3 regions of the Arthrobacter sp. NPDC058288 genome follow, and region 1 is predicted to be linked to each of the others. Evidence: riboswitches for the same ligand, from Rfam matches in the RefSeq annotation. Region 1 holds a riboswitch; each other region holds the start of a gene.
What was found. Region 1 has a riboswitch for thiamine pyrophosphate ahead of ACFVWT_RS06010 (bifunctional hydroxymethylpyrimidine kinase/phosphomethylpyrimidine kinase). Riboswitches for the same ligand answer to the same signal wherever they lie in the genome.
Positions count from the first base shown of each region.

Region 2: linked by a shared signal. The riboswitch ahead of ACFVWT_RS12385 (ECF transporter S component) and the one ahead of ACFVWT_RS06010 (bifunctional hydroxymethylpyrimidine kinase/phosphomethylpyrimidine kinase) in region 1 are both predicted to bind thiamine pyrophosphate.
Region 3: linked by a shared signal. The riboswitch ahead of thiO (glycine oxidase ThiO) and the one ahead of ACFVWT_RS06010 (bifunctional hydroxymethylpyrimidine kinase/phosphomethylpyrimidine kinase) in region 1 are both predicted to bind thiamine pyrophosphate.

Region 1 is NZ_JBHVYH010000001.1:1,254,303-1,263,692, forward strand. Features, by position in the region: gene ACFVWT_RS06005 (Rne/Rng family ribonuclease) at 1-2,815, shown strand, start outside; TPP riboswitch at 2,932-3,029, shown strand; gene ACFVWT_RS06010 (bifunctional hydroxymethylpyrimidine kinase/phosphomethylpyrimidine kinase) at 3,035-4,603, shown strand; gene rplU (50S ribosomal protein L21) at 4,928-5,236, shown strand; gene rpmA (50S ribosomal protein L27) at 5,298-5,561, shown strand; gene obgE (GTPase ObgE) at 5,679-7,268, shown strand; gene proB (glutamate 5-kinase) at 7,333-8,430, shown strand; gene ACFVWT_RS06035 (glutamate-5-semialdehyde dehydrogenase) at 8,457-9,390, shown strand, end outside.
Region 2 is NZ_JBHVYH010000003.1:295,757-305,146, forward strand. Features, by position in the region: gene ACFVWT_RS12370 (UDP-N-acetylglucosamine 1-carboxyvinyltransferase) at 1-157, opposite strand, end outside; gene ACFVWT_RS12375 (energy-coupling factor transporter transmembrane component T family protein) at 266-1,069, opposite strand; gene ACFVWT_RS12380 (ABC transporter ATP-binding protein) at 1,066-2,706, opposite strand; gene ACFVWT_RS12385 (ECF transporter S component) at 2,723-3,355, opposite strand; TPP riboswitch at 3,429-3,571, opposite strand; gene ACFVWT_RS12390 (DUF4235 domain-containing protein) at 3,723-3,986, shown strand; gene mnhG (monovalent cation/H(+) antiporter subunit G) at 4,099-4,533, opposite strand; gene ACFVWT_RS12400 (monovalent cation/H+ antiporter complex subunit F) at 4,523-4,801, opposite strand; gene ACFVWT_RS12405 (Na+/H+ antiporter subunit E) at 4,798-5,343, opposite strand; gene ACFVWT_RS12410 (Na+/H+ antiporter subunit D) at 5,340-6,974, opposite strand; gene ACFVWT_RS12415 (Na(+)/H(+) antiporter subunit C) at 6,971-7,606, opposite strand; gene ACFVWT_RS12420 (Na+/H+ antiporter subunit A) at 7,603-9,390, opposite strand, start outside.
Region 3 is NZ_JBHVYH010000001.1:741,804-751,193, reverse strand. Features, by position in the region: gene ACFVWT_RS03530 (DUF3107 domain-containing protein) at 34-258, shown strand; gene ACFVWT_RS03525 (hypothetical protein) at 309-611, shown strand; gene ACFVWT_RS03520 (4a-hydroxytetrahydrobiopterin dehydratase) at 627-977, opposite strand; gene ACFVWT_RS03515 (thiazole synthase) at 1,001-1,822, opposite strand; gene thiS (sulfur carrier protein ThiS) at 1,828-2,064, opposite strand; gene thiO (glycine oxidase ThiO) at 2,061-3,422, opposite strand; TPP riboswitch at 3,409-3,528, opposite strand; gene thiE (thiamine phosphate synthase) at 3,555-4,256, shown strand; gene ACFVWT_RS03495 (ferritin-like fold-containing protein) at 4,257-4,931, opposite strand; gene ACFVWT_RS03490 (RNB domain-containing ribonuclease) at 4,973-6,451, shown strand; gene ACFVWT_RS03485 (DEAD/DEAH box helicase) at 6,751-8,499, shown strand; gene ACFVWT_RS03480 (DNA-methyltransferase) at 8,508-9,380, shown strand; gene ACFVWT_RS03475 (PHP domain-containing protein) at 9,377-9,390, opposite strand, start outside.

The DNA.
Region 1 (9,390 bases):
CGCCGCTTCCGTGACTGCTGAGCCTGAGGAGCCCGCCGCAGCCGAGGCCGCCAGCCCCGTCGGCGCGCTCTTCCTGGAACCCGGGTCAGTGACATCCATGATTTTCCAGGCACCGGACCTGAGCACCGTGGTCCGTCCCGCAGCCGCACCTGCCGTGGCTAAGGAAAACGACGAGGAAGACACGGAAGAGGACACCGAAGATGTAGACGCGGGTGGCTCGCGCCGCCGCCGCAGCCGCGGACGCCGTGGCCGCAGCCGAGTGACTGACCGGGACACTGCCGGTGAGACCGAATCCGCCGAAGGCGCCGCCGGCGACGAAGAATCTGATGAGGAGTCCACCCGGACCGCGGACGACGGCGTTACCTCCCGCCGTCGTCGCCGCCGCCGCCGCGGTGACCAGGACCTTGAACTGACGGGCGGGGGAGACGATGACCCGCCCAACACGGTGACCCGGGTCCGTGCACCCCGGGCCATCAGCGAGGCGCCGGTCAACAACCGCGTCACGTCAGTCAAGGGATCAACCCGGCTTGAGGCCAAGAAGCAGCGCCGCCGCGAATCCCGCGACACAGGCCGCCGCCGTACCGTCATCACCGAGGCCGAGTTCCTGGCCCGCCGGGAGTCGGTGGACCGCCAGATGATCGTCCGCCAGCGCGACGACAGAATCCAGATCGGTGTCCTGGAGGACGGCGTCCTGGCTGAGCACTTCGTCTCCAAGACGCAGCAGGACTCTTTGATCGGCAACGTCTACCTGGGCAAGGTCCAGAACGTGCTGCCCTCCATGGAAGCCGCTTTCGTGGACATCGGACGCGGACGCAACGCCGTCCTCTACGCCGGTGAAGTCAACTGGGACGCCGTCAACCTCGAGGGCAAGCAGCGCCGGATCGAGAACGCGCTGAAGTCCGGCGACTCCGTGCTGGTGCAGGTCACCAAGGACCCGGTCGGCCACAAGGGTGCCCGCCTGACCAGCCAGATCTCGCTGCCCGGCCGCTACCTCGTGTACGTTCCCGGCGGCTCCATGACCGGGATTTCCCGCAAGCTGCCCGACGTCGAGCGCAACCGCCTGAAGCGGATCCTCAAGGACCGCCTGCCGGAAGACGCCGGCGTCATCGTGCGCACCGCTGCCGAGGGCGCGTCCGAGGAAGAGTTGACGCACGACATCAACCGCCTGCGTGCCCAGTGGGAAGGCATCGAAAGCCAGGCCACCTCCACGAAGATCCTTGCTCCGGAGCTCCTCTACGGCGAACCGGACCTCACCATCAAGGTTGTCCGGGACGTCTTTAACGAGGACTTCTCCAAGCTGATCGTCTCCGGCGAGGAAGCATGGGACACCATCGAGGCGTACGTAACGTACGTGGCTCCGGACCTGGTGGGCCGGCTCGAGAAGTGGACCAAGGACACGGATATCTTCTCGGCCTGGCGGATCGATGAGCAGATCCACAAGGCCCTGGACCGCAAGGTCTTCCTTCCCTCCGGCGGCTCCCTCGTGATCGACCGCACCGAAGCCATGACCGTGGTGGACGTCAACACCGGCAAGTTCACCGGCAGCGGCGGCAACCTCGAGGAAACCGTCACCAAGAACAACCTGGAAGCGGCCGAGGAAGTCGTCCGGCAGCTGCGGCTGCGCGATATCGGCGGCATTATTGTCATCGACTTCATCGACATGGTGCTCGAATCCAACCGCGACCTCGTGCTGCGCCGCATGGTGGAGTGCCTTGGACGCGACCGGACCAAGCACCAGGTTGCTGAAGTGACCTCGCTGGGCCTCGTGCAGATGACCCGCAAGCGCATGGGTACCGGGCTCCTGGAAGTCTTCGGCGAGCAGTGCGAGGCCTGCGCCGGCCGCGGCATTGTCACCCACGACGAGCCCGTGGAACACCGCCGCGCCAACGTTGTGGCCGCCGAGCACCACGTGCCGCGGACGGAAGCCCAGCAGCCTCCCCGGACGGAGCGTAAGAGCCGCCGCCGCGGCAAGGGCGGCCAGCCGTCTTCAGAGACTGCCCCGCTGACGCCGGCTCCGGTGCACCACGAGCCCACTGACGCCGAGCGCCATGCCAAGGCTGAAGCGACACGCGTGGCGTTGGCCAACATCGCAGCGGCAGCGCATGCTGCCCACCTGCACGATGCCGAGACAGGCCATGCAGCCCCTGCGGCCGCACAGGCAAGTGCCGCACAAGCAGTAGGCCACGCACTGGCCGCCCAGGCTCCCTCCGGGCAAACCGGAGCGCCGGCCGGGGGAGGGGCGGCCCAGCCGTCCACCACCCAGCCCGCCACGGCACGGCCGGCCAAGGTGTCGGAAACTGAAGCAGCAGCCGCAGGACGGCCCGCAGCCGTCCTGACGTTCGGCGGCGAAAAGGTGGCACTGCCGTTTGTTGAGCATGCCGGCGAAGCACCTTCGTCCGGAGCGGCCCTGACTCTGGACCGGCTCGCTGAGGCTTTCGCGCACCTGGGTGAACCGGCTGCCGCTGAGGCTCCGGCGTCAGCGACTGAACAAGAGCTGGCCCCGGCCGAACAGCAGGCACCCGCCCGTGTTCCGTCGGCCCAGGCGCCGGCAGCACCCGCTGCTGAAGCCGACTACACCGACCACACTGCGGGACAGGGCCGCGCGCGCCGTCCCCGCCGTCACCGGAGTGCCAGCCGTGCCCAGGGCGCAGCCAACGAGACGTCCGTGGAACACCACGAAACTGCTCCGGTGGCCGCGTCAGGGCACACGCACGAAGCAAAGGCGCCCGAACCGGCGAAGAAGGACGTGCCCGCCAAGGCGCCGGTCAACGAGCCGATCATCCTCGGTGTGGGAGTACCGGCCTCCGAGCTCTGATCCCACAGCTCTCTGATCCCACACGCTGACATCGCGGGTGCGGCCCGGACTGGCGTAGCAATGCGCCGGTTTCGGGCCGCACCCGCGAGTTCGTTGCGGGGAAACAGCTAGGCTAGGGGACTGACACGGGGTGCCGCGCACAGGGCCGGCTGAGATCCACACCCGTTGAACCTGTCCGGTTAGCACCGGCGAAGGGATGTCTCCTTGGCCTCATCATTCCTGCCCAGCCCCGCCTCCGAAGCCGCCCACGAATCACCGGGCGGTGCCGTCCTGCGCAGCACGCCCCGGGTCCTGGCCATCGCCGGTTCCGATCCGTCCGGCGGGGCGGGGATCCAGGCGGACCTCAAGAGCATTGCCGCAAACGGCGGATACGGCATGGCTGTCATCACCGCACTGACGGCGCAGAACACCCGGGGCGTTCGGGCCGTGCACGTTCCCCCGGCTGAATTCCTGACGGCCCAGCTTGAGGCCATCAGCGATGACATCACCATTGACGCCGTTAAGATCGGCATGCTGGGCGACTCGGCGGTGATTGCCGCGGTCCGCGGCTGGCTGGAGAAGGCCCGTCCCGCCGTCGTGGTTCTCGACCCCGTGATGGTCGCCACCAGCGGGGACAGGCTCCTGCAGGAGGCAGCCGAGGCGGCACTCCGCGAGCTCCTGCCACTTGCCGACCTCGTCACGCCCAACCTGGCGGAACTGGCGATGCTCCTCAACGAACCGCTCGCGGGCGACTGGGAGGCGGCGCTCGCCCAGGGAAAGCGGCTGGCCGCCCAGGCCGGCACCACTGTGCTCGTCAAGGGCGGACACCTCGACGGCGGGGAGTGCCCTGACGCGCTTGTCAACACTGCTGGGCTGCTCGCCCAGGACGTTGTGGTTGTCCCCGGCGAACGGATTGACACCAGGAACAGCCACGGCACCGGCTGCTCCCTGTCTTCGGCAATGGCCACCGCGCAGGCGAGGCTGGGGGACTGGGAGGCGTCCTTGCGGACGGTGAAGCCATGGTTGCAGGGGGCGCTCCGGGAGGCCGGCGCCCTGGATGTGGGAACAGGCAACGGCCCGGTGCACCATTTCCACCATCTGGCCCCCAAGGGCCACGGGGCGCCGGCCGAAGGCGAGTTCGCTGCGGCGCTGAGGCAGGACGCCGGACCGGACCTGGACGCCATATACGGGCTGGACTTCATCCGGGGCCTGGCCGACGGCTCCCTCACCGAGCAGCACTTTGCGTATTACCTGGCCCAGGACGCCATCTACCTCAACGGATATTCCCGGGTGCTTTCCCGTGCTGCCGCGATTGCCCCCACCGAGGCGGAGCAGCTGTTCTGGGCACGGTCGGCGCAGCAGTGCCTTGAAGTCGAGTCCGAACTGCACCGGACCTGGCTCAGCACGCGGAACGTGGACGGAGGGCTGGGTCCGGTCACTAAGTCCTACGGGGACCACCTGCTGGCCTCTTCAGTTTCGGGCAGCTACGGGGTGCTCGTGGCCGCGGTGCTCCCGTGCTTCTGGCTGTATGCCGAGGTGGGTGCCACCCTGCACGGGGAGTTCCTCGCCGCGGGAGCGCCGTCCGGCCACGCCTACGCGGACTGGCTCCGCACCTACGCCGATGAGGAGTTCGCCGCCGCCACGAGGCAGGCGGTGCGCATCGCCGACGACGCCGCCCGTGCCGCGTCCGCAGCGGAACGTCGGGCCATGCGCCTGGCCTTCCGGCAGTCGTGCCGGTACGAGGTGGAATTCTTCGACGCGCCGCGGCTGCATGCTGCACCGCAAAGCGATCCGAAGCCGGTACGATAGTGGGGCACGGTTTCCGGAAGTCGTTGCGGCAACAGTCTGTTTCACGCAGAGTGGCGCCTATCACGTACTACCGCCGGAGCCAGCCTCATTTGCGGCCGAAGGCAAAATTAGCGTATTCTAGATCTTCGGTGCTTACGCCAACACTTGGGTTATAACCTCAGAACGGTCCGTTTGGAATTCCAAATGGCATTGTTCCTTGGATAACTCATGGGTTCCCCCGGGGAATCCACCGGCGTTGAGGCACAGCGTGAACCAGGCCAAACAATTGGCCCCGGGTTCCGCACGCAAATCTAGTAATAAACGTCGAGAGAAGTGAGTTCCCCAGTGGTGTACGCGATTGTCCGCGCAGGCGGCCGCCAAGAGAAGGTTTCCGTTGGAGACTTCGTTACCCTGAACCGCGTCCCCGGTGGAGCCGGCAGCACCATTGAGTTGCCCGCACTGCTCCTGGTGGACGGTGACAAAGTCACGTCTGCTGCTGCGGACCTGGCCAAGGTAACGGTTACGGCTGAGATCCTTCAGGACCTTCGTGGTCCGAAGATCGTCATCCAGAAGTTCAAGAACAAGACCGGGTACAAGAAGCGCCAGGGTCACCGTCAGGAACTGACCAAGGTCAAGATCACCGGTATCAAGTAACCTTCCGTTACTTTTCAGGTTTTCAGCAGATTCCCCAGAATTTTTAAGGCAGGCATTTCAAATGGCACATAAAAAAGGCGCGAGCTCCACTCGCAACGGTCGTGACTCCAACGCCCAGTACCTCGGCGTCAAGCGCTTCGGCGGCCAGGTAGTTTCCGCAGGCGAGATCATCGTCCGCCAGCGTGGCACCCACTTCCACCCGGGTGCCGGCGTTGGCCGCGGCGGCGACGACACCCTGTTCGCACTGACCCCCGGCGCCGTTGAATTCGGTACCCGCCGCGGACGTCGAGTCGTGAACATCGTTGCTGCTGCAGCTGCAGAGTAACAACAAGATCCAAACCGGTGGAGCGGGCCATGATGGCCCGCTCCACTGTTCTTTTAACCGCATTACAATCAATTTGGGCGTCCAAGACGGTCAGGTTAAGCAATAGAGGAGATTCACGTGGCGAGCTTTGTAGACCGGGTAGTACTGCACGTATCCGGCGGTACCGGCGGTCACGGCTGTGTCTCCGTCCACCGCGAGAAGTTCAAGCCCCTGGGTGGTCCCGACGGCGGCAACGGCGGTGACGGCGGGGACGTCATCCTGCGCGTCGACCCGCAGACCACCACGTTGCTGGACTACCATCACGCCCCCCACCGCCACGCCACCAACGGCGGACCCGGCATGGGCGACTGGCGCGGCGGCAAAAACGGCGAAACGCTGATCCTTCCCGTCCCGGAAGGCACCGTCGTTAAGACCAAGGACGGCCGCGTCCTGGCCGACCTCGTCGGCGAAGGCACCGAGTTCGTCGCGGCCGCAGGCGGACCGGGTGGACTGGGCAACGCCGCGCTTTCCTCGCAGAAACGCCGCGCCCCCGGCTTCGCCCTGCTGGGCATCGAAGGGGAGTCCAGCGACATCGTCCTGGAACTGAAGTCCATTGCGGACATCGCCCTCGTGGGATTCCCGTCCGCGGGCAAGTCCAGCCTCATCGCCGCCATGTCTGCGGCACGCCCCAAGATCGCCGATTACCCCTTCACTACGCTGATCCCCAACCTGGGAGTTGTCCAGGCCGGCGACGTGCGCTTCACCATCGCAGACGTCCCCGGCCTCATCGAAGGGGCCAGCGAAGGCAAAGGCCTGGGCCACCACTTCCTGCGGCACGTGGAACGCTGCGCAGCTTTGGTGCACGTTTTGGACTGCGGTACGCTCGAAGCTGACCGCGATCCGCTCTCCGACCTCGCAATCATCGAAGCCGAACTCGAAAAATACGCGGTCGACATGAGCTACGCCGGCACCGACGGCGAGGTCGTCCCGCTGAACCACCGGCCCCGGCTGGTTGCCCTGAACAAAGTCGACCTGCCGGACGGCAAGGACATGGCGGAGTTCGTCCGGCCCGAGCTTGAGTCCCGCGGCTACCGGGTGTTTGAGATCTCAGCCACGAGCCATGAGGGCCTACGCCAGCTTGGCTTCGCCATGGCAGAGATCGTCAAGGCCGCCCGCGACGCCGTGGCCGCCACGCCGCCGAAGGTGCACGCGCCCGTGCTGCGCCCCCGCGCGGTCAACGAAGCCGGCTTCAAGATCCGCCGCGAGGAAAAGAACCTCGAGCCGCTGTTCCGCGTCCTGGGCGACAAGCCCGTGCGCTGGGTGAAGCAGACGGACTTCACCAACGAGGAAGCCATCGGCTACCTCGCCGACCGCCTGGCCAAACTGGGCGTGGAGAACGAGCTGTTCAAGCAGGGCGCCAAGCCTGGCGACACCGTAGTGATCGGTGAAGACGACGGCGTGGTCTTCGACTGGGAGCCCACCATGATGGCCGGCGCCGAACTGCTCGCCTCGCCCCGTGGCACCGACGTGCGCTTCGCCGACATCGGCGACCGCCCCACCCGCGGCCAGAAGCGCGACGAGCAGCAGGAGCGCCGCGACGCCAAGGCAGCGGCCCGGGCCGAGCTGGAAGCCGAGCGCAAGGCCGGGATCTGGACCGAATCAGTCAGCGGGCGCCGTGCCGCACGGCCGCTCCAGGAGAGCGGACTGACCACCGAAAATGAGGAGTGAACCCCCACACGTGACCGATAATTCCGCAATTGTCATCGAGGAACCCAGGACCGACGACCGCAGCATGCTCGCCAGGGCACGCCGCATCGTCGTCAAGGTCGGATCGTCGTCGCTCACCAGCCTCAAGGGTGGAATCTCCGAAGAGGCGCTGATCGAACTGTCCGACGCGCTGGCTGCCAAGCACAACGGCGGAACCGAGATCATTCTCGTTTCCTCCGGTGCGATCTCGGCGGGCCTGGCCCCCCTGGGCCTGGTGAAGCGTCCCCGGGACCTCGCCACCCAGCAGGCAGCCGCCAGCGTCGGCCAGGGCCTCCTCATGGCCCGTTACACGCACGCTTTCGCAGCGCACGGTGTGACCGTGAGCCAGGTCCTGCTGACCGCCGACGACCTCATGCGGCGCAGCCACCACATGAACGCCTTCCGTGCTTTGAACCGGCTCCTGAACCTGGGTGTGGTGCCCGTGGTCAACGAGAACGACACTGTAGCAACGCACAAGATCCGCTTCGGTGACAACGACCGGCTGTCCGCCCTTGTGGCGCACCTGGTCCGTGCTGACGCCCTGGTGCTGCTCTCCGACGTCGACTCTCTCTATGACGGGCCTCCCTCGAAGGGGGCCAAGCGGATTCCCCAGGTGGACGGACCCCAGGACCTTGAGGGCGTCAACATCGGCAAGCCCGGTCAAGCCGGCGTTGGAACCGGCGGCATGCAGACGAAGGTTGAAGCCGCCACGATGGCCGCCGATTCAGGTATCCCCGCACTGGTCACCTCCACCGCGAACGCCGCTGCGGCCCTGAACGGCGAAGACGTCGGAACATGGTTCTCGGTCAATAGCGGCCGCAAGTCGGTGCGCATGATGTGGCTGGCTCACCTTGCGCACGTTCAGGGCCGGCTGATTCTTGACGATGGCGCCGTCACTGCTGTTCGTGACCAGCACTTCTCGCTGCTCCCGGCCGGCATCACGGCCGTCGAAGGCACCTTTGAGTCCGGTGACGCCGTCGAAATGGTTTCGACGGCAGGCACCGTGATCGCGCGCGGACTGGTCAACTATTCATCGGACGAACTGCCCCAAATGCTGGGGCGTTCGACTGTGGAACTGGGGGAGTCCCTCGGCCGCGGCTTCGACCGTGAGGTTGTTCACGTTGACGACCTGGTTCTGGTCTAGCGGACTGATTCGCCTAGACTTGAATGATGACTGAGGCACTGATTCACCAAGCGGCCGGGAAATCCAACGACTCCACGGAGGCATCTTCCACGCCGGAAAATGCCCAGCTGGCACCGGCTGAGGTCGAGGCTGCCGTGTATGCCATCGCGGATCGATCCCGATATGCTGCCCGCAGCATGGCGCGCGCAAACCGCGCCTGGAAGGACAAAGGCCTCCGCGCGATCGGTGCCGCCCTGCTCCAGGGCAAGGCGCAGATCCTGGCCGCGAATGCCAAGGATGTGCAGGCGGGCCGCGCCAACGGAACGTCCGCGGCCTTGCTTGACCGCCTGACACTGAACGACGCACGGATTGAGGCCCTGGCCGGCGCCCTGGAAAACCTTGCGGGCCTGCCCGATCCCGTAGGAAACGTGGTCCGCGGCCAGACGCTTCCGAACGGCCTGCGGTTGCGCCAGGTCAACGTGCCCATGGGCGTTGTTGCCGCCATCTACGAGGCCCGTCCCAACGTGACGGTGGACATTGCCGGACTGGCGCTCAAAAGCGGCAACGCGGTGATCCTGCGCGGCGGCACGGCCGCCGCGGCCACGAACGAGGCCCTCATCCGCGTCCTCCGGGATGCCCTCGCTTCCGTCGGCCTGCCCGCCGACGCCGTTCAGACGGTCGACCAGTTCGGCCGCGAAGGAGCCAATGTGCTGATGCGGGCCCGCGGCCGGGTGGATGTCCTCATTCCCCGGGGCGGCAGGGACCTGATCCAGACGGTCGTCACCAATTCCTCCGTCCCGGTCATCGAGACCGGCGAGGGCAACGTCCATATCTTCATCGACGAATCCGCCAGTGAAGACATGGCCGTGGAAATCCTGCTTAACGCCAAGACCCAGCGGCCCAGCGTCTGCAACACCGTGGAGACCCTCCTGGTGCATTCCGGGTCCACCGTCCTGCCCGCGGTGGCCGCGGCGCTCCGGA
Region 2 (9,390 bases), on a different contig from region 1:
TCATTTTGAGGCTGAGGTTCTGCTTGCCCTGTTCCATCCGGGCGATGGCGCTTTGGCTGGTGCCCAGCTCGGCCGCCAGCTGCCCCTGGGTCCAGCCCTTTTCGCCGCGGGCATCGCGGAGCAGCAGGCCAACGTGTTCAGCAGTCTCTTGAGTCATACAAGAAAAATATCACGCATGAGCTATTCGGGGGCGCGAAACGCCGCAAAGCGCTACCTAGCTCACAGAATATTCACCTCATGCGATATGCGGTGTGATAGCCGGCCGCTATTGCTGCCCGAGGAACACCATGTTCCACGTTCCCGCCGCAACGGCCGCACAGACCGCCACGGTGGCGATCAGCACACCGCCGAGAACCACCCAGATGTCCAGCGTGCTGTACGTGGACTCACGCGCCCAGGTCCGCTGCGCACCGCCAAACCCCCGAGCCTCCATAGTGACGGCCAGCCGTGAAGCCCGGCGCACGGCCTGGACCAGGAGTCCGAAGCTCTGCCCCAGCGTCGCCCGGAGGCGCTGCACCGGGCTCCCGTGCGAACCCACGCCGCGGGCGCGCCGGGCCATGCCGATTGTCTGCCATTCCTCGGCCATCAGCCCCACGAGCCGCATGGCGGCCAGCGTGCCCAGCACAAAGCGGTGCGGCAGCTTCGCTTTCTGGGCCAGGGCGTCGGCCAAGTCCGTGGGGTCCGTGCAGCTCATCAGCAGCACCGCGGGAAGGGCGATCGCCAGTCCCCGCAGCAGGAATCCCAGCCCGAGCTCCAGTGACCCTTCACTGATGGACCAGATGCCGACGTCGAGCAGTATCCTTCCGGCGTCCGGCGACAGGATCGAGGTGCTCCAACCGCCCAGTGCGGCCGCCAGGATCAGCGGCCAGCCACGCTGCCAGAGCAACGCGACGGTCAGTCCGGCCAGCGGAAAGAGCAGCAGCTCGAAGGCCAGCGCAACGGAGGCGGACACCCAGTCGATGGACAGCGCCAACACCACGGTCATCAGCATGACGACGGCGAACTTGGCCAGCGGATTGGCCCGGGTCAGCAGGGCGTGGTTGGCCTGGAGGGTCAGCGCTTCCCTCATGGTGCAGCCACCTCCGGGTTGCGCAGTCCGGACCGGCCGGGTTCTGGCGCGCCCAGTTTCAGCTCGGTGCCGCCCAGGACATCGCTGAACTCCTGGTCGTGGGTCACCGACACCACGGCGGTGCCGGCGTCGAGGAGTTCGGACAGGAAGGATGCGAGCTCGGCCCAGGTGTTGGCGTCCTGGCCGAATGTGGGCTCGTCGAGGATCAGCACGCGGGGATGTGCGGCCAGTACGGTGGCGACGGACAGCCGGCGCTTCTCCCCGCCGGAAAGCGTGTAGGGGTTCGCGTCCACCAGCTTGGTCAACCGGAGGCGCTCCAGGAGTTCGTCCACGCGGTCCTCGCCGTGGCCCAGGTGCCGCGGGCCGAACATCAGCTCATCCAGCACCCGGCCGGTGACGAACTGGTGCTCCGGCTCCTGGAACACGGTTCCGATCCGGGAGATCAGCTGCTCCGCCTTCCACTTGTACGGGTCAATGCCGGCGCCTTCGCTGAGGTCAAGCGTGGCGGAAACCGTCCCCGCCACCGGCTGGAGCAGCCCTGCGAGGGTCAGGGCAAACGTGGACTTTCCGGAACCGTTGGGCCCCGTGATGGTCAATGCCTGGCCCGCCCGGACCTGCGCGGTAATGCCGGACTGCACCGGGACCGGCGGGACGGCCTTGAAGCGCCGCCGGCGGGGGCGTTCGCGGGAGACTGCGAGGTTCTCCGCGGCCAGCAAGAGGTTCCCGGCCCCCGGATCTCCGTTGGCGCCGGAGGTCCCGGAGGCACCCGGCGCTCCCACGCCGTCCGGCTCCAGGGCTGCACCGGTTCGCGCCCGGGTGGCGGGAACGTATCCCGGCACCCAGACGCCTGCGGCAACGAGCATGTCCCGCGCCTGCGCCAGGACCTGGTCCGGGGGGCCGTCCAAGAGCACCGCGTTGTCCGTGGCGGATCCTGGCTGCAGCACCACGATCCGGTCCACAAGGTCTTTCCAAACGCCCACGCGGTGTTCCACCACCACCAGTGTTGCCCCGGTCTTGTCCAGGCACCGGCCCACGGCGTCGCGGACTTCCAGGACGCCCGCAGGGTCCAGGTTGGCAGTGGGCTCGTCGAGGAGCAGCAGTCCCGGGCGCATGGCGAGGATGCCGGCAAGCGCGAGGCGCTGCTTTTGGCCGCCGGACAGGGCCGACGTCGGGTGGTCCAGCGGCAGGTGGGCCAGTCCGACGTCGTCGAGCGCCGCTCCGACGCGCGTCCAGATGTCCGCGCGCGGGACGGCGAGGTTCTCTGCGCCGAAGGCGACGTCGTCCCCTACGCGGGAAAGGACCACCTGCGTCTCGGGGTCCTGCTGCATCAGGCCGGCGCGCCCGCGCTGCAAACGCGGCGGGGCGCCGTCGATCAGCAGGGTGCCGGTCTCGTCGGAGTCGTCGGCATCTGGCGTTCCGTCGTGGCGGGCTCCGGAGTCGCTGTCCCCGAGCACCCCGGCGAGTGCGTGCAGCAGCGTGGATTTGCCCGCTCCGGAAGGACCCAGCAGCAGCACGCGTTCGCCCGGCTGGATGTCCAGGTCCAGGCCCTGGACGGCAGGGAGGGGCCGGCCGGCATGCCGCCAGCCCCAGCCGCGCGCCGTAACCGCTGCCGGGCGGACGGTGTCGGAAGACGTCATGAGCAGTGTGCGTTCATCAGGAGAAGACGGGCTCCGTCGCTGCCTTGCGGGAGGCGAAGGAGCTCAGCACGCCGGTCCGGGCCAGGCCGCGGGTGGCGAGCCAGGACAGGCCTCCGGCGATGATGGCGCCCGAGATGGCCGTAAAGATGATGTAGGCCAGCTTGTCGCCGGCGGCGTAGGCGATGTTCCAACCCCACGGGGCGAACGAATCGTTCAGGCCGCAGAAGAGGCCTGCGGCGGCACCGGCCAGCAGCGAAACGGGCAGGTTGAACTTCCTGTAAACGAACACCGCGAAGATGATCTCCGCACCGAGCCCCTGCACGAAGCCGGAGAACAGCACGGAGGCACCATACTGCGACCCCATGATCAGCTCACCGGTGGCGGCCACTGTTTCGCAGAACAGGGCCGCTCCGGGCTTGCGGATGATCAGCATGCCCAGGACGGCGGGAATCATCCAGCCGCCTGCGATAAGGCCGGTCAGCGGCGGGTAGACGGCGTTCATGGGCGGCGAAACTGCGGCGGCCCCCTGGGACCAGGCCCAGAAGATGACACCACCGGCTACGGCGATCAACGCGGCAACCACGATGTCCACCACACGCCAGTTGTACTTGCTGTTGCCAAGCGTCTGCTTGGCCGTCATTCCAGTCATTTTCTTCCTCCTGAGGTACAGGAGGGGAGAGTGTTCCCCGGACCGTCCACGGCTTCCGCCGCCTGCTGCCGGACACTCTGAGAACTCGACTCCCTTGCGCCGGTACTAACCGGATCAGGTTCGAGGGTCTGCGGCTGTCCGCACTCTCAGCGCCCGCCTCCGGTTCCCTGGAATATTCCAGTGATGCCCGACGGCGACGCTCCCCTGTCGTATCAATTCGCCCTTTGTGGGCGTGGATCAGTTTACACCCGCGGACCCGCGAAATCCCGGTGCGGGTGTCACAATGCGCGGTGATCCGGGCGGGGTGATGCGGTTAGGCTAGGGGAAGCCCTGTTTCCGTCGTTTCCCACCTGTAAGGGGTACTGGAGTGAGTTTCTTCATCAAGCTGCTAGGAACCGGAGTGAGCCTGCTTGCCGGATTTGCCGGCACCAAGGCCGTTGACGTCGTCTGGGAAAAGATCACCGGCCGCAAGCCCCCGAAGGGCGACAAGGACGACGTCCCCACCACCCTGCGCAGCGCCCTGACCTTCGCACTGATCTCGGCGGCTGTCAGCGCCATCATCCAGGTCCTGGCCAACCGGGGCACCCAGCGTGCCATCACCCGCTTCGCCAAGAGCCAGGACATCGTTTAGTCCCACCCGGGAGAGTTTTTGTCCAGATAACGGGAGGTAATTGACCTCCAAGTCGCGATATCTGGACAAAAACTCCACCAGGGGTGGCGCCCCGGAACTTGCGGGCCGCCACTTAGGCTGCGCCGTCGTCGTCCTCGTCGGCGGCGCGCTTTTCTGATTCCTGCCTCGCGGCGGCCTTCTTGTCGGCTGCCTTCAGCACCACGGCCTCCAGTTCATCCGTGGTGAGCAGTTCCTTGTGCAGGTGCTTGGTGCGGTAGCCTGCCCGGCCCACCATGTGGGCGGACACCGGAACGGTGAGCACCTGGAAGATCCACGCCACGAACAACACGGGCCACACCCACCAGGTCCGCAGCTGCAGGCCCACCGAGGCCAGCAGCAGGAAGAGTCCCAGCACCTGGGGCTTCGTGGCGGCGTGCATCCTGCTCATCAGGTCGGGGAAGCGCAACAGGCCGATGGCCGCACCGAGGGACATCAGGGCGCCCACCACCATAAAGACGGCCGACACTGCATCAATGACTGTGTCCACGGCGGAGGGTTCAGGATTCATGGGGCTGCTCCCGCCGGTCGGCCACGAAGCGCGCCACGGTCACGGATCCAATGAACCCGATGATGGACAGCGCCACGAGCAGCATCAGGTTGTTCAGGTGCCCGTTGACGGCCATGTCAATGCAGAGCGTGGCACCGATGATGGCCAGCAGCACGTCAGAGGCCAGCACCCGGTCCAGCAGGGACGGGCCGATGGCGATCCGGACAATCGCCCCGGCTGCCGCCAGGGACAGGATCACGGCCGTTACGGTCAGGACGACGTCCATCATGCGCCCACCTCCTGTTTCAGTGCGGCCAGTTCCTCGCGGGTGCCCATAATCCTGATGAGTGCCGCCTCGGCATCCCGGACCTCTTTGCGCAGGTTCACAATGTCCTCTCCGCTCCGCACATTGAGTCCGTGGATATAGAGGGTGGACGTGGAGCGGTCCACTTCCACCACCAGCGAGCCCGGAATCAGCGAGATGACGTGGCCGGTGGCGGTCACCATGAGGTCCGAGTGGCTGCGCAGCTTGACGGCGACGACGGCGTTGGTCACCTTGGGCCCGCGGGCCAGCGCCAAGTACAGCACCTGGAAGCTGGCGGCCACCACTTTGCCCAGGAACACGATTGCGAACGGGACTGCCCGCACAATGCTGAAGCGGCCGCCCAGCTCCACCGGGGGCAGGTAGAAAAGCCGTGCCACCACAACGGCGATCAGCGCACCGAACAGCAGGTTACCGGGGCTGAAGTCCTGCCAGAGCGCGGCCCAGACGAACACCAGCCAGACCAGCAGGGGCAGTTCCTGCCGGATCGAGATCCGTCGCCGGTTCATTTCTTCCCCTCCTGCTGTGGGACCCCAGGCTGTCCAGGCTCAGGCTGCGCGATCGGGGGCACGGGGGCGTTTTCGCCCAGCACGGCCTGGATGTACGCGGACCGGTCCAGCATTTCCACGGCCGACTGGTCCGCCACCCGGAAGAGCGGCCCGGCAAAGACGGTGAGTGCCACGCCGAAGGCAACAAGGCCCAGGGTTGATCCCACCATGGTCCGCGGCAGCAGCGTGACGTTGCGCTTGCCCGCGCGGTCGCCCGTGTCGGAGTCCTCAGGAGCCGCCAGCAGCACAGGGTCCGGGTTCTCTGCGTCCTCGGGCTTGCGCCAGAACGCGCGGTTCCAGACACGGGCGACCGCCAGGAGCGTCAGCAGGCTGGTCACAACGCCGCCGATCACCAGGGCGTAGGCCAGCGGGGTGCCAAGCTGCACACCGGCCTGCAGCAGCCCGAGCTTGCCCAGGAAACCCGAGAACGGCGGGATGCCGGCCAGGTTCATGGCGGGGATGAAGAACAGCAGGGCCAGGATCGGGGACAGTTTGGCCAGGCCGGCGACGCGGTCGATCGACGAGCTTCCGCCGCGGCGTTCGATCAGGCCGGTGACCAGGAAGAGGCTGGTCTGGATGGTGATGTGGTGGGCCACGTAGAACACCGCAGCGCCAAGTCCGGCCACCGAGGACATCGCCAGCCCGAACACCATGTAGCCGATGTGGCTCACCAGGGTGAACGAGAGCAGACGCTTGATGTCGCTCTGGGCCAGCGCACCGAGGATTCCCACCACCATGGTCAGTAAGGCCGCCACCATCAGCGGCGTGTTCAGCGAGTCCCCCGGAAAGAGGAGCGTCTCGGTGCGCACCATGGCATAGACGCCCACCTTGGTCAGCAAGCCGGCGAACACCGCAGTGACGGGGGCTGGTGCCGTGGGGTAGGAGTCAGGCAGCCAGAAGGACAGCGGGAAGACAGCCGCCTTGATGCCGAAGGCCACCAGCAGCATCACGTGCAGCAGCATCCGCGTTCCGGGGTCCAGGTCCGCGAGCTTGACGGCAAGATCCGCCATGTTGATGGTTCCGGTGGCGCCGTAGATCATGGCGATGGCGATCAGGAACAGGACGGAGGACACCACGGAGACCACCACGTAGGTCACGCCGGCACGGATGCGGGGGCCGGTTCCGCCGAGGGTCATCAGCACGTAGCTTGCCGTCAGCAGGATCTCGAACCCCACGTAGAGGTTGAAGAGATCACCCGACAGGAAGGCGTTGGACACGCCGGCCACCAGGATCAGGTAGGTCGGGTGGAAGATCGACAGCGGCGCGTCCTGGTCGCCGTCGGCCATGCCCTGGCCGGTGGCGTACACCAGCACCGCGAGGCTGACCGTGGAGGAGACCACCAGCATCAGGGACGAGAACTGGTCCACCACCATCACGATGCCCCACGGCGGCAGCCAGCCGCCGATGTTGACGGCCGCGGTTCCGCCGTCCCAGACGGAAGCCAGCAGCACGCATTCGAGCAGGAGTGTCAGCGAGAGCAGCGTGATGCTGACGGCCCGCTGGGCCCGGGAGTGCCGGATCAGCACGAACGTCAGGGCGGCACCGAGGATGGGAAGTACGACGGCGAGCGGGGCAAAGCTTGCGATGTTCACTTCACGCCTCCTTCCGGGCCGGGAGTCACGTTTTGGGAGCCGGGCTGCTCTTCCGCAGCGGCGTCCTTGGCTTTGATCTTGCGGTCGCCGGCTTTCACGGTGGCCACGCCGCCTTCCGGGCGTCGGCCTGAAGTGCCGTGGCCTGGAACGTCGCCGGAGCCGCTACCGGCGGACAGGTCCGAATCACTGATGCCTTTGCCGTCCGAACCGATCATGGTCAGCGGGAATTCCGAGGTTTCCACCGGGATCTCGGAATCGTCCTCCGCGTCGAAACTGGGGGTTTCGGCAACGCGGATGTCCTCGACGTCGTCCTGGATCTCATCGCGGCGCGCCAGCACCCAGGTCCGGTAGATGATGCCCAGCATGAAAGCCGTCACCGCGAACGAGATCACGATCGATGTCAGGATCAGTGCCTGCGGGAGGGGGTCGTTGTAGTCGCGGGGGTCCGTGTCCTTGCTGAACATGGGTGCCAGGCCGGCGTAGCCGCCGGTGGCCAGGATCAGCAGGTTGGTGGCGTTGGCCAGCAGCATCAGGCCCAGCAGCACCCTGGTGAGGCTGCGTTCCATGATCAGGTAGATGCCGCAGGCATAGAGCGCGCCCATGACGGTCAGCAATGTCAGGTTGACGCTCATGCCTTCCCCCTCCCGGTGGTTTCGGCGGGAACTCCGTCCGGTTCCTGCCCTTCGGTCTCGCCCTCGGGGTCCTCTTCAAAGTGCTCATCGATTTCTGCTCCCAGGCTGCGCAGCACGTCCAGCACCAGACCCACCACCACGATGTAGACGCCGATGTCGAAGATGGTGGAGGTGACGAACTTGATGTCGCCGAACACCGGCAGCCACAGTTCGATGATGGCGCTCTGGAACACCTGGCCGCCCAGCAGGAGCGGCACCACTCCGGATGCCGCTGCCGTGGCCAGCCCGATTCCCAGGAGGGTCCCCGCACCCACGGGGGTGGCCTCCCGCAGTTCGAAGCGGCCGCCGGCAAGGTAGCGGATCGTCAGGGCGAGTCCCGCCGTCAGGCCGCCGGCGAAACCGCCGCCGGGAAGATTGTGCCCGGCAAGCAGGAGGTAGATGGAGAAGACGATCATCGAGTGGAACACCAGACGGGTGACCACTTCAAAGATGATGGAGCGGCGCTCGGGGGCCAGGGTGCGACCTGCCACGAGCCACGCGTCCCGGGTGGAGGCCGCAAACTTGCGGCTCAGGGCCAACGCGGCGCTGTCACGGGAGCTCTGGCCGGCTCCGGAGCGCCGGCCCACCGTCCCTTCTGCCACGGAGGAGGCGGCCCGGATGCCGTCTCCGCGCCCCCTAACAAAGATGAGGCTGGCCACGCCCGTGGCAGCCAGGGCCAGGACGGAGATCTCGCCGAAGGTATCCCACGCCCGGATGTCCACGAGGGTGACGTTGACGATGTTCAGTCCCCCGCCGCCTTCGTAGGCAAGCCGCGGGAACTCTAGGGCGACGGGCGTCGCGACCCGGGCGCCCATCGCGTAGATGGCCACGAAGATCATGGTGACTCCGAACGCCGCCCCGATGATCACGCGGATCACCCGGTACTTGCCGCCGGTGCGGTCGCGGAGTTCGGCCGGCAGGCTGCGCATGGCCAGGACAAACGCCACCAGGATGATGGTTTCCACCAGCATTTGGGTCAGGGCGAGGTCCGGTGCGCCCTGCAGTGCGAACATCAGGGCAATGCCGTAGCCGGTCACGGAGACCATCAGCACGGCGAGGAACCGCTTGTTTGCCCGCACGGCAGCCAGTGCCCCGATCACGATGCCGGCCCCGGCCACCAGTTGCAGCGGCGAATTGGGATCGATGAAGTACAGGCCGTCCGGCAGCGGCTTCCCGGCAATGAGGAGGGCGGTGAGCGGAAGCGCGAACGCCACGGTGAGGATCACCGCGAGGTAGAAGAACAGCGAACCACGCTGGGTGCGTCCCGTTACCCATACGGCAACGTCATCCAGCGCCCCGATGGTCATTTGGTAGGCGCGGTCGCCGTCCACCCACGCCGGTACCAGGCTCTGGCCTCTGGCGACCATGTTGCGGCCGTAGAACATTGCCAGGCCGAGCGCGAAAGTGATGGCCGTCAGGCCCAGCGCAGGCGTGAGGCCGTGCCACAGCGCGAGGTGGCCGGCGGCGGTGGCCGGATCACCGCCGTCGTGCACGAACTCCGCGGCGTACGGCTGGATCCAGCCGTCCACCGGCGCCGGCCACAGGCCGTAGACGATAGTGAGCAGGCTCAGCAGTGCCGGGGCGGCAAGGAAGGACGGCTTGATGGCCTTGAACGGTGTGGGCGCGATGCCCGGCTTCGACGCAAAGGCGCCCCACATAAAACGGGCACTGTAGGCGAAGGTAAGGATGGATCCAAGGACCAGCCCGGCCAGCACTACCAGCCCCCAGGGGCCGGCCGCATCACC
Region 3 (9,390 bases), 510 kb from region 1:
CTTTAGAACTTTGATTGGCTGGGAGGCCTCGCTGTGGAAGTAAAGATCGGCATTCAGAACATTGGCCGCGAAATTGTGCTGGAATCGGCTCAGGATGCTGACTCGGTGGCAAAGCTCGTCGAGGAATCCATTAGCAAAGGCGCTGAACTGCGCCTGACTGACGAAAAGGGCCGCGTGGTCATTATTCCCGCCAATGTCCTGGGTTACGTTGAGATCGGCGCCGAGGAAGCCCGCCGCGTCGGTTTCGGCCAGCTCTAGGCCACAGCTTCACCTCGTCCCGAACCGCCCTGCAGCAAGGAGTTCGCTGAATGCTTTCCCTGGTAATCGTGGCCCTCGTGACCGTGGCCGCAGGTTTTGTTGTCTGGGCCAACGACAGGCGGCATGCGAAGTACGGCATCGGCATGCCGGCGGGCGTGGCGACTGCCGTGGGGATGCTGAGCTGGATCATCTTCATGGCCGCAGGGCTTGGTTACCAGCCGGGCCTGACGTGGATTCCGTGGGTGCTCCCCATGGTCCTGGGCACCGGGGCGGCTCTCGCCGCCGCGGTGTACCTGGGCCGGAAGCGTGCCCTGTATGACACGAAGGAGCTCACCGCGGCACTGCGGCTCTAAATAAGCGCTGCGGCTCTAAGTGCTGGGGGCGCGGGGCGGGTACTTGGCTGGAACGGCCACCGCTGCCACGGCGGCGGCAGCGGAGCTGACGGCCGCCGCCGCGGCAACGTCCCGCCCTGTCACCTGCGTGCCGGCGTCGTGGGACGTAAAGCGGATAAACACCCTGTTGTAACGCCAGTCCAGGTCCGGGTGGTGGTTTTGTTCCTCAGCCAGGCGCCCGACGGCGGCAATCAGCTCAAGCGCAGCGGCCGCGGTCGGAGCCTTGAAGACGGTCACCAGGCCACCCGATTGGTGCCGCCAGTCGGGCAGCTCTGCGAGGGCGGCGTCAATCTGGGTTTGGTTGAGAGTGTCTTCCGTGCCTGTCACCGCTGGCTCCTTGGATGGTACGCCTACAGGAACTCCGCCCGGCCTTCCATTGCCGACGAGGCAAGAGCGTGCTCGCGGCGCGGGATCCGTCCTGCCGCTTTCGCCAGCCTACCGGCGATGACTGCGTGTTTGAAGGCCTGCCCCATCATCGCCGGGTTCTGTGCCCGCGTCACCGCTGTCGCCAGCAGCACCGCGTCGCAACCCAGTTCCATGGCGAGCGCCGCGTCCGACGCCGTGCCGATGCCCGCATCCAGCACCACGGGGACGGAGGCCCGGGAAACGATGAGTTCGATGTTGTGCGGGTTCAGGATGCCCAGGCCGGTGCCGATCGGGGACCCGAGCGGCATGACTGCGGTGGCACCGAGGTTCTCCAGTCGAAGTGCCAGCACGGGGTCGTCATTTGTGTAGGCGAACACTTTGAACCCGCGGTTTACCAGCTGCTCGGTGGCGTCCACCAGCTCCACGGCGTCCGGCAGCAGCGTGTGTTCGTCGGCAATCACTTCAAGCTTCACCCAGTCCGTCTCCAGCGCCTCCCGCGCCAGTTCCGCCGTCATCACGGCGTCCCTCGCGGTGAAGCAACCGGCTGTGTTGGGCAGGACCCTGATGTTGTGGTCCACCAGGAGCTGGAACAGCGAGCCTGTTTCCGCCGGCGAGTAGCGGCGCATGGCCACGGTGGTCAGCTCCGTGCCGGACGCGATCAGGGCAGCCCCCAGTCCGTCCAGGCTGGGCGCACCGCCGGTGCCCATGATCAGCCGTGATCCCAGCGGGACGCCGTCCACGATGAAGGGGTCCGCTGCCGCCTGCTGCCCGGTCCCTGCCGCGCCTGCAACCGTTGTTCCTGCCATGATGCTCAACCTCCCTGTACCGCGGTAACAAGTTCGACGTCGTCGCCCTCGGCCAGTGCCGTGACGAACCACTGGCTGCGCGGCACCACCTCGGAATTCCGCGCCACCGCCACCCCCAGCTTTTGGCCGTCGGCAGCCTGCCCGTTGGGCGCGAGGTTCCTGCCGGTGACCTGGCTGATGAGGGTGGTGACGGACGCGCCGTCGGCCACCGCATGTGCCGTGCCGTTCAGTGTGATGTTCATGCTGTTTCCTTGTTCGGGTCAATTGTGACGGTGTGTACGGGCGTTGCCGGAGTTGCCGGTCCGGCCGAAAGGCCCGAAAACCGGTCGGGCCGGAACGGAGCCCAGCGTGGATCGGTGTCGCCGTCCATCAGTTGCCTGCAGATGGACGACGCTGCAGGGGTGAGCAGGACGCCGTGCCGGAAGAATCCGGTGGCAATGATCAGGCCCGCAATATCCAGGCCGGTTCCGGCGTCTGCCACGCGGCCCAGCAGCGGCGCGTTGTCCGGGGTCCCCGGGCGGGCCCTCGCCGTGGCTTCGAGCAGTTCCAGTTCGGCGACGGCGGGAACCAGCACCTGCGCGTCGCGGAGCAGCTGGTAGACGCCGCCGGCGGAGACGGCCGACCCTGCGGGGGTTGAGGATCCTGCAGGCGCGGCCATGGCGGCAGCGGTGCCCGCTCCTGACAGCGCATCTTCACGCTGCGTGGCCCCGATCACCACGGTGCCGTCCTGCCGGGGCACGATGTAAACGGGAACTCCGTGGACCATTCCACGGACTGTGGATGTCACCAGAGGCTGCAGGTAGGCGGGGACACGCAGGCGCAGGATGTCGCCGTACACGGGGCGGAGCGGAAGCTGAAGCCCGGGTGGCAGGCCGTCCAGGGACGCGGCTTCCAGACCGTTGGCAAGGATCGTTTCGCCTGCGTGCACCGTGCCGCCCCCGGCCAGGCTGACGCCGCTGACCCGCCCGTCCTCCCAGAGCAGGCCGGCGGCCCGCTCACGCACGGTGGAGCCGGGCAGGGAATCCGAGATCACGGCAAGGAGCTTGCGGGGATCCACCTGATGGTCTGCCGGAATCTCGAAGGCGCAGGATATCCCCGGGCTCAGCAACGGCTCCTGCGCCCGGGCTTCCCTGACTGTCAGCGGTTCCACCGTCAGGCCGCTGGCCTGCTGGACGCCGCGCAGGTCGGCGAGCGCCCGGCGGTCTGCGGCGTCGGCACCCACGGCGAGGGTCGACGTCGTGAGGTAGCCCGTGCCCGGATCGTCGGCGCCGGGTTCACGGGATTGCCGCCCGGATTCCAGGCCGGCTGCGAATGCCGGCCACAGTCCCGAGGAGTGGAGCATAAGCTCCAGGAGGTCTTCCTCCTGGTAGTGGAGTTCGCTGACGGGGGCCAACATGCCGGCGGCGGCCCAGCTCGCGCCCGTTCCCGGTGCGTCGTCGATAATCATCACAGACCTGCCCGACTGCCGGGCTTCCCAGGCGATGCCGTGCCCGATGACTCCTCCGCCGATCACGGCGACGTCGGCGGTGAGGCGCCTGTCATGCTCGTCGCGGCTGCGCGCGTGCGGGCGGACTGCTGGGGGCTGGGGGGTCATTGTCATCCTTCCCTACGCCGGTACTAACCGGATCAGGTCAAGCGGTCGGCTCTGACGCCCTCTCAGCCCTGCAGCTTTGTGACAGCTGCGGCGGGCTCCCGCGGTACTCCCCCAGTTTAGGGGAACTAGGCTTATGCCATGACCGAGCAAGCTCTCCTGACCGACGCCCGCCTGTACCTCTGCACCGACGCCCGCACGGCCCGGGGCGATTTCGCCGACTTCGTTGAGGCCGCCTACGCCGGCGGCGTCGACATCATCCAGCTCCGGGACAAGAACCTGGAGGCGGCCGAAGAGCTTGAGGTGCTCGAGGTTCTGGGGGCCGCGGCCCGCCGCCACGGCCGTCTTTGGTCAGTCAACGACCGCGCGGACATCGCCTCGCTCTCCGGCGCGCCGGTGCTCCACATCGGACAGAAGGACCTCCCCCTGGCCTCGGCCCGGAAGTTCCTCGGCAATGAAGCAGTGATCGGCCTGTCAACGCACAGCCCCGCACAGATCGATGCCGCCATCGGCGCATCCCGCGGTCCCGCCGGACTGGATTACTTCTGTGTCGGGCCGGTGTGGGCCACTCCTACGAAGCCGGGCCGTGCCGCCGTCGGCCTCGACCTGGTCCGCTATGCGGCAGAAGCCACCCGCAGGACAGCTGCCGGTGCCGGGGGGGCAAGCGTTGACGGAGCGCCCCTGCCGTGGTTCGCCATCGGCGGCATCGACCTGGGCAACGTTAAGCAGGTGGTGGCGGCAGGAGCGCAGCGGATCGTGGTGGTCCGCGCCATCACGGAGGCCGATGACCCCGCCGCCGCCGCGAGCTCGCTGCTGGCAGCCCTCGACGCGGGCGCATCCTGACTATCCGGTCAGGCCGAGCTGCCTCATCCGGCTGGAATGCTTCTCCGCCAGCCCCGCGGTCAGCCCGCTGACCAACTCTTTCGCGGCGGCGCTGTCCCCGCCGTCGATCAGGCTTCCCGGGAAAGCATGTTCGTAGCTCACCCGCTGCGCCTGGGTCAGTGCTTCGCCCAGCAGCCGCCTGCCCCACAGTGCAAGCCTGGAAGCAAGCCTGGGATCATCGGCAAGGGCACTCCTCAGCCGTTCGCGGAGAACTTCCGTTGTCTCGTCGGAAGCCTGGATCTGTTCGATGACGTCCCGTGTTCCGGCGTCAAGATAGCGGGAAATGGCCCGGTAGAAGTCGGCTGATACGGTATCGATCACGTAGGCCTTCATCAGTGATTCGTACCAGTCGGCCGGGCGCGTCCGCGAATGGAAATAGTCCACGGCTGCCTGGAACGGCAGCATGGCATCCTCGGCGTCGATCCCCATGGCCTCCAGGCGGGCGCTCACCAACTCGTAGTGCCGGAACTCCACCACGGCAATCCTGCCGAGCACGGCCCGGTCGTGGAGGGTGGGCGAATACCGCGCGTCAGCGGCGAATCTCTCGAAGGCTGAGAGCTCGCCATAGGCCATCATTCCGAACAGGTCTGCGATGAAGCGGTTGTGGCGAGCGGTGTCGGCCGGGGATGAGCTCATCGTCCAAGACTAATGGCGCAAATAGAGCTAATCTGACTTTCGTGTCACATCATCATCTGACTCCAAGTGTCCACGAACAGACCAACCGCCTGGCCGAAGCGCTGAACGCGCTGCGCACGGAGTTGGAGCTGCCCGGGCCCTTCCCCGATGATGTCCTGCGGGATGCGCTGGCGGCCATTGCGGAGCACAAGATGCCTGATCTTGACCTCACCGACGTGGGCTTTGTGACCATCGATCCTCCTTCTTCCACTGACCTGGATCAAGCCCTCTTCATCGAGCGGTCAGGCGACGGGTACAAGGTTTTCTACGCCATCGCCGACGTGCCGTCCTTCGTGGCGCCGGGAGGAGCGCTCGACGCCGAGACGCGCCGCCGGGGGCAGACGTTCTACGCCCCGGACGGGCGGATTCCCCTGCACCCCGAAGCCATCAGCGAGCAGGCCGGCAGCCTCCTCGCCGGCCAGTTGTGCGGCGCCTTCGTCTGGGAGTTCGACCTGGATGCGGCGGCCCGCGTGGAGTCGGTGCTGGTGCGCCGGGCCAGGATCCGGAGCCGGGCGAAGCTCAACTACACGGGCGTCCAGGCCGACCTGGATTCCGGCAGTGCCGCCCCCGTCCTCCTGCTCCTCAGGGAGGTGGGGATCAAGCGCGTGGAACTGGAACGGCTCCGCGGCGGCGCCAGCCTCAACATGCCGGAACAGGAAATCGAACAGCTGCCCGACGGCGGCTACCGCATCGTGGCGGCGCCACCCCTGCCCGTGGAGGACTGGAACGCCCAGATTTCGCTCATGACCGGCATGGCTGCGGCTGACCTTATGCTCGAGGGCAAGGTCGGGATCCTGAGGACCATGCCCGCCCCGGACGAACGGTCGCTCCTGCACTTCAAGCGGCAGACAAAGGCGCTCGGCAGGCCGTGGGACGGTGAGGCCAGCTACGGCGAGTACCTGCGTTCCCTGGATCCCACCGACCCCCGGCAGCTGGCAATCCTGCACTCCGCCGGAATGCTGTTCCGGGGCGCCGGGTACACGCCCTTTGACGGCAACGTGCCGGAGGACGCCATCCAGTCGGCCATCGGGGCCGCGTATGCGCACACCACGGCACCGCTCCGCCGCCTGATCGACCGCTTCGTCCTGGTGATTTGTGAGGCGCTGAGCAACGGCACCGCGGTTCCCGACTGGGCCCGGGAAGCACTTCCCTCGCTGCCGGAAATCATGGGGGCCTCGGACCAGCTGGCAGCGAGGATGGAACGGCTGGCCCTGGATACGGTGGAGGCCGCCCTGCTCGTCAACCACGTCGGACAGGAGTTCGACGCCGTCGTCATCTCCGGGTCGAAGCCGGGCAAGCCCAACGGGAACGGGAACGGCGGCAACGGGAACGGCAACGGACCGTCCGGCATCATCCAGATCGCAGACCCGGCGGTGACGGCCCGGTGCCCCGGCGAACTCGAATCCGGCACCACGGTCCGGGTCAGGCTGATCTCGTCGGACATCAGCACGCGCGTGATCCGGCTTGAGCTGGTGGAGTGATTGCCGGCTGATTGTGGACTGCGTCCGGGGCGTCAGTCGGTGATGGTTGCGGGCAACAGCTAGACTGAGGGGGTAGTAATGGATGCCCGGTCGTTGATTTCCATGATTTTTGAATTCAACAAGCCCGCCCCTACGCGATCTTGAGATACGCCCGCTGGTCCCCAGTGCCAGCATTTAGATAGCCCGCGATCGGCTTCCACTGGATTTGCTTGCGCGCCCGAGCGTGCTCCGGAACGGCCTCGCGGCCGGCCCCGTTGAGCAAGCAGCGCCAATGCCCAAATGAATAAGGAAACTCCCCTGTGAGTGAATTGCACACGCACCAACTTCTGACCGACGAAACCGGCACTGAAACGATCGAGCCGGAAGAGACCATCATCTCGGACGAAAAGCCGCACGAGATCGAGGAGAAATCCTTTGCGGACTACAACGTCCGCGCCGACATCGTCGAGTCCCTGGCCGACGCCGGAATCACCCACCCCTTCCCCATCCAGGCAATGACGCTGCCCGTGGCCCTCGCCGGCCATGACATCATCGGCCAGGCCAAGACGGGCACCGGCAAAACCCTGGGCTTCGGCATCCCCGCGCTGCAGCGCGTGGTGGGACGCGACGACCCCGGCTACGACAAGCTGGCAGTCCCGGGCGCTCCGCAGGCACTGGTGATCGTTCCCACCCGCGAACTCGCCGTCCAGGTTGCCAAGGACCTGGAGAACGCCGCCCGGAAGCGCAACGCACGCATTGCCACCATTTACGGCGGCCGCGCCTATGAGCCGCAGGTGGATGCCCTGCAGAAGGGCGTCGAGATCGTCGTCGGCACCCCCGGCCGCCTCATCGACCTGTACAAGCAGAAGCACCTGAGCCTGAAGAACGTCAAGATCGTCATCCTCGATGAGGCCGACGAGATGCTGGACCTCGGCTTCCTGCCGGACGTCGAGACGTTGATTGCCGGGACCCCTGCCGTCCGCCAGACCCTGCTGTTCTCGGCCACCATGCCCGGCCCGGTCATCGCCATGGCCCGCCGTTACATGACCCAGCCCACGCACATCCGTGCGGCTGACCCGGACGATGAAGGCCTGACCAAGCGCGACATCCGCCAGTTGATCTACCGTGCACACAGCATGGACAAGATCGAAGTCGTGGCCCGCATTCTGCAGGCACGCGGCCGTGGCCGCACCATCATCTTCACCAAAACCAAGCGCACTGCCGCCAAGGTGGCCGAGGAACTGGTGGACCGCGGGTTCGCCGCAGCCGCCATTCACGGCGACCTGGGCCAGGGTGCCCGCGAACAGGCCCTCCGGGCCTTCCGCAACAACAAGGTTGACGTCCTGGTGGCCACCGACGTCGCAGCCCGCGGCATCGACGTCGACGACGTCACGCACGTGATCAACTACCAGTGCGTCGAAGACGAAAAGATCTACCTGCACCGCGTGGGCCGCACCGGCCGCGCCGGCAACAAGGGCACCGCCGTGACGTTCGTCGACTGGGACGATATGCCCCGCTGGGGCCTGATCAACAAGGCGCTGGGGCTCAGCGTGCCGGAGCCGGTGGAAACCTACTCCTCATCCCCGCACCTCTATGAAGAACTGGACATCCCGGAAGGCACCAAGGGGCGCCTGCCCCGCGACAAGCGCGTTCTGGCCGGCGTCGACGCCGAGGTCCTGGAGGACCTGGGCGAGACCGGCAAGAAGACCCCCCGCACTTCGGGCGGACGTGACACCGCCCGCGGCGGGAGCACCGGCGGCGGACGTGACAGCGGCCGCTCCGGCGGACGCGATTCCCGCCGCAGCGAGGCCGGCGGCAGCCGGGACGGCGCCGGGCGTGACGGCGGACGTTCAGGTGACCGCCGCCGTCGTTCTTCCGACAACGCCGCAGCAGCCGCTCCGGCGGCCGACGCAGCTCCCGTGGCCGCAGCGCCCGCCTCGGCACCGGCCGAGGTGGACCGGGCAACGCGCGCACGACGCCGCACCCGCACCCGTCGACGCAATGGCGAGGTAGTAGGCGGCGGTAACGCAGCGCAGGATGGCGCACAACGCGGCAATGCCGAGGCCTAAACCCCTCAATGACTGACACCGTCTGGGCGCCGGACGGCAGCAACCTGGTGGTACACGCGGATAACGCCGAGTACCTCCCCACGCTGCCGGACGGCGCCTTCACACTCATCTACGTTGACCCGCCCTTCAACACGGGCCGGGCCCAGACACGCCAGCAGACCACCATGGTCCGCAACGCTGAAGGCAGCGGCGACCGCGTGGGGTTCAAGGGCCGCTCCTACGACACGATCAAAGGCGCCCTGCACAAGTACGACGACGCCTTCAGCGACTACTGGTCCTTCCTGGAGCCCAGGCTCGTGGAGGCGTGGCGGCTGCTGGCCGACGACGGCACCCTCTACCTGCACCTGGACTATCGGGAAGTCCATTACGCCAAGGTCATGCTGGACGCCATCTTCGGCCGGGAGTGCTTCCTGAACGAAATCATCTGGGCCTACGACTACGGAGCCCGGGCGAAGTTCCGATGGCCCACCAAGCACGACAACATCCTGGTGTACGTCAAGAACCCGGCCAAGTACCACTTCAACAGCGCTGAAGTGGACCGCGAGCCGTACATGGCGCCCGGACTGGTCACGCCGGAAAAGCGGGAACTGGGGAAGCTTCCCACCGACGTCTGGTGGCACACCATCGTCTCCCCCACCGGCAAGGAGAAGACCGGCTACCCGACGCAGAAGCCCGAAGGGCTGATCCGCCGCGTGGTGGCCGCCTCCAGCAGGCCGGGTGACTGGTGCCTGGACTTCTTCGCCGGATCCGGCACGCTCGGAGCCGTCGCCGCGAAACTGGACCGGAAATTCGTCTGCGTGGACCAGAACCAGCCGGCCATCGATGTCATGGCCAAGCGCCTCAGTGGCCACGCGACCTTTACCTCGTTCCCGCCCAACTAGGGACGGACGA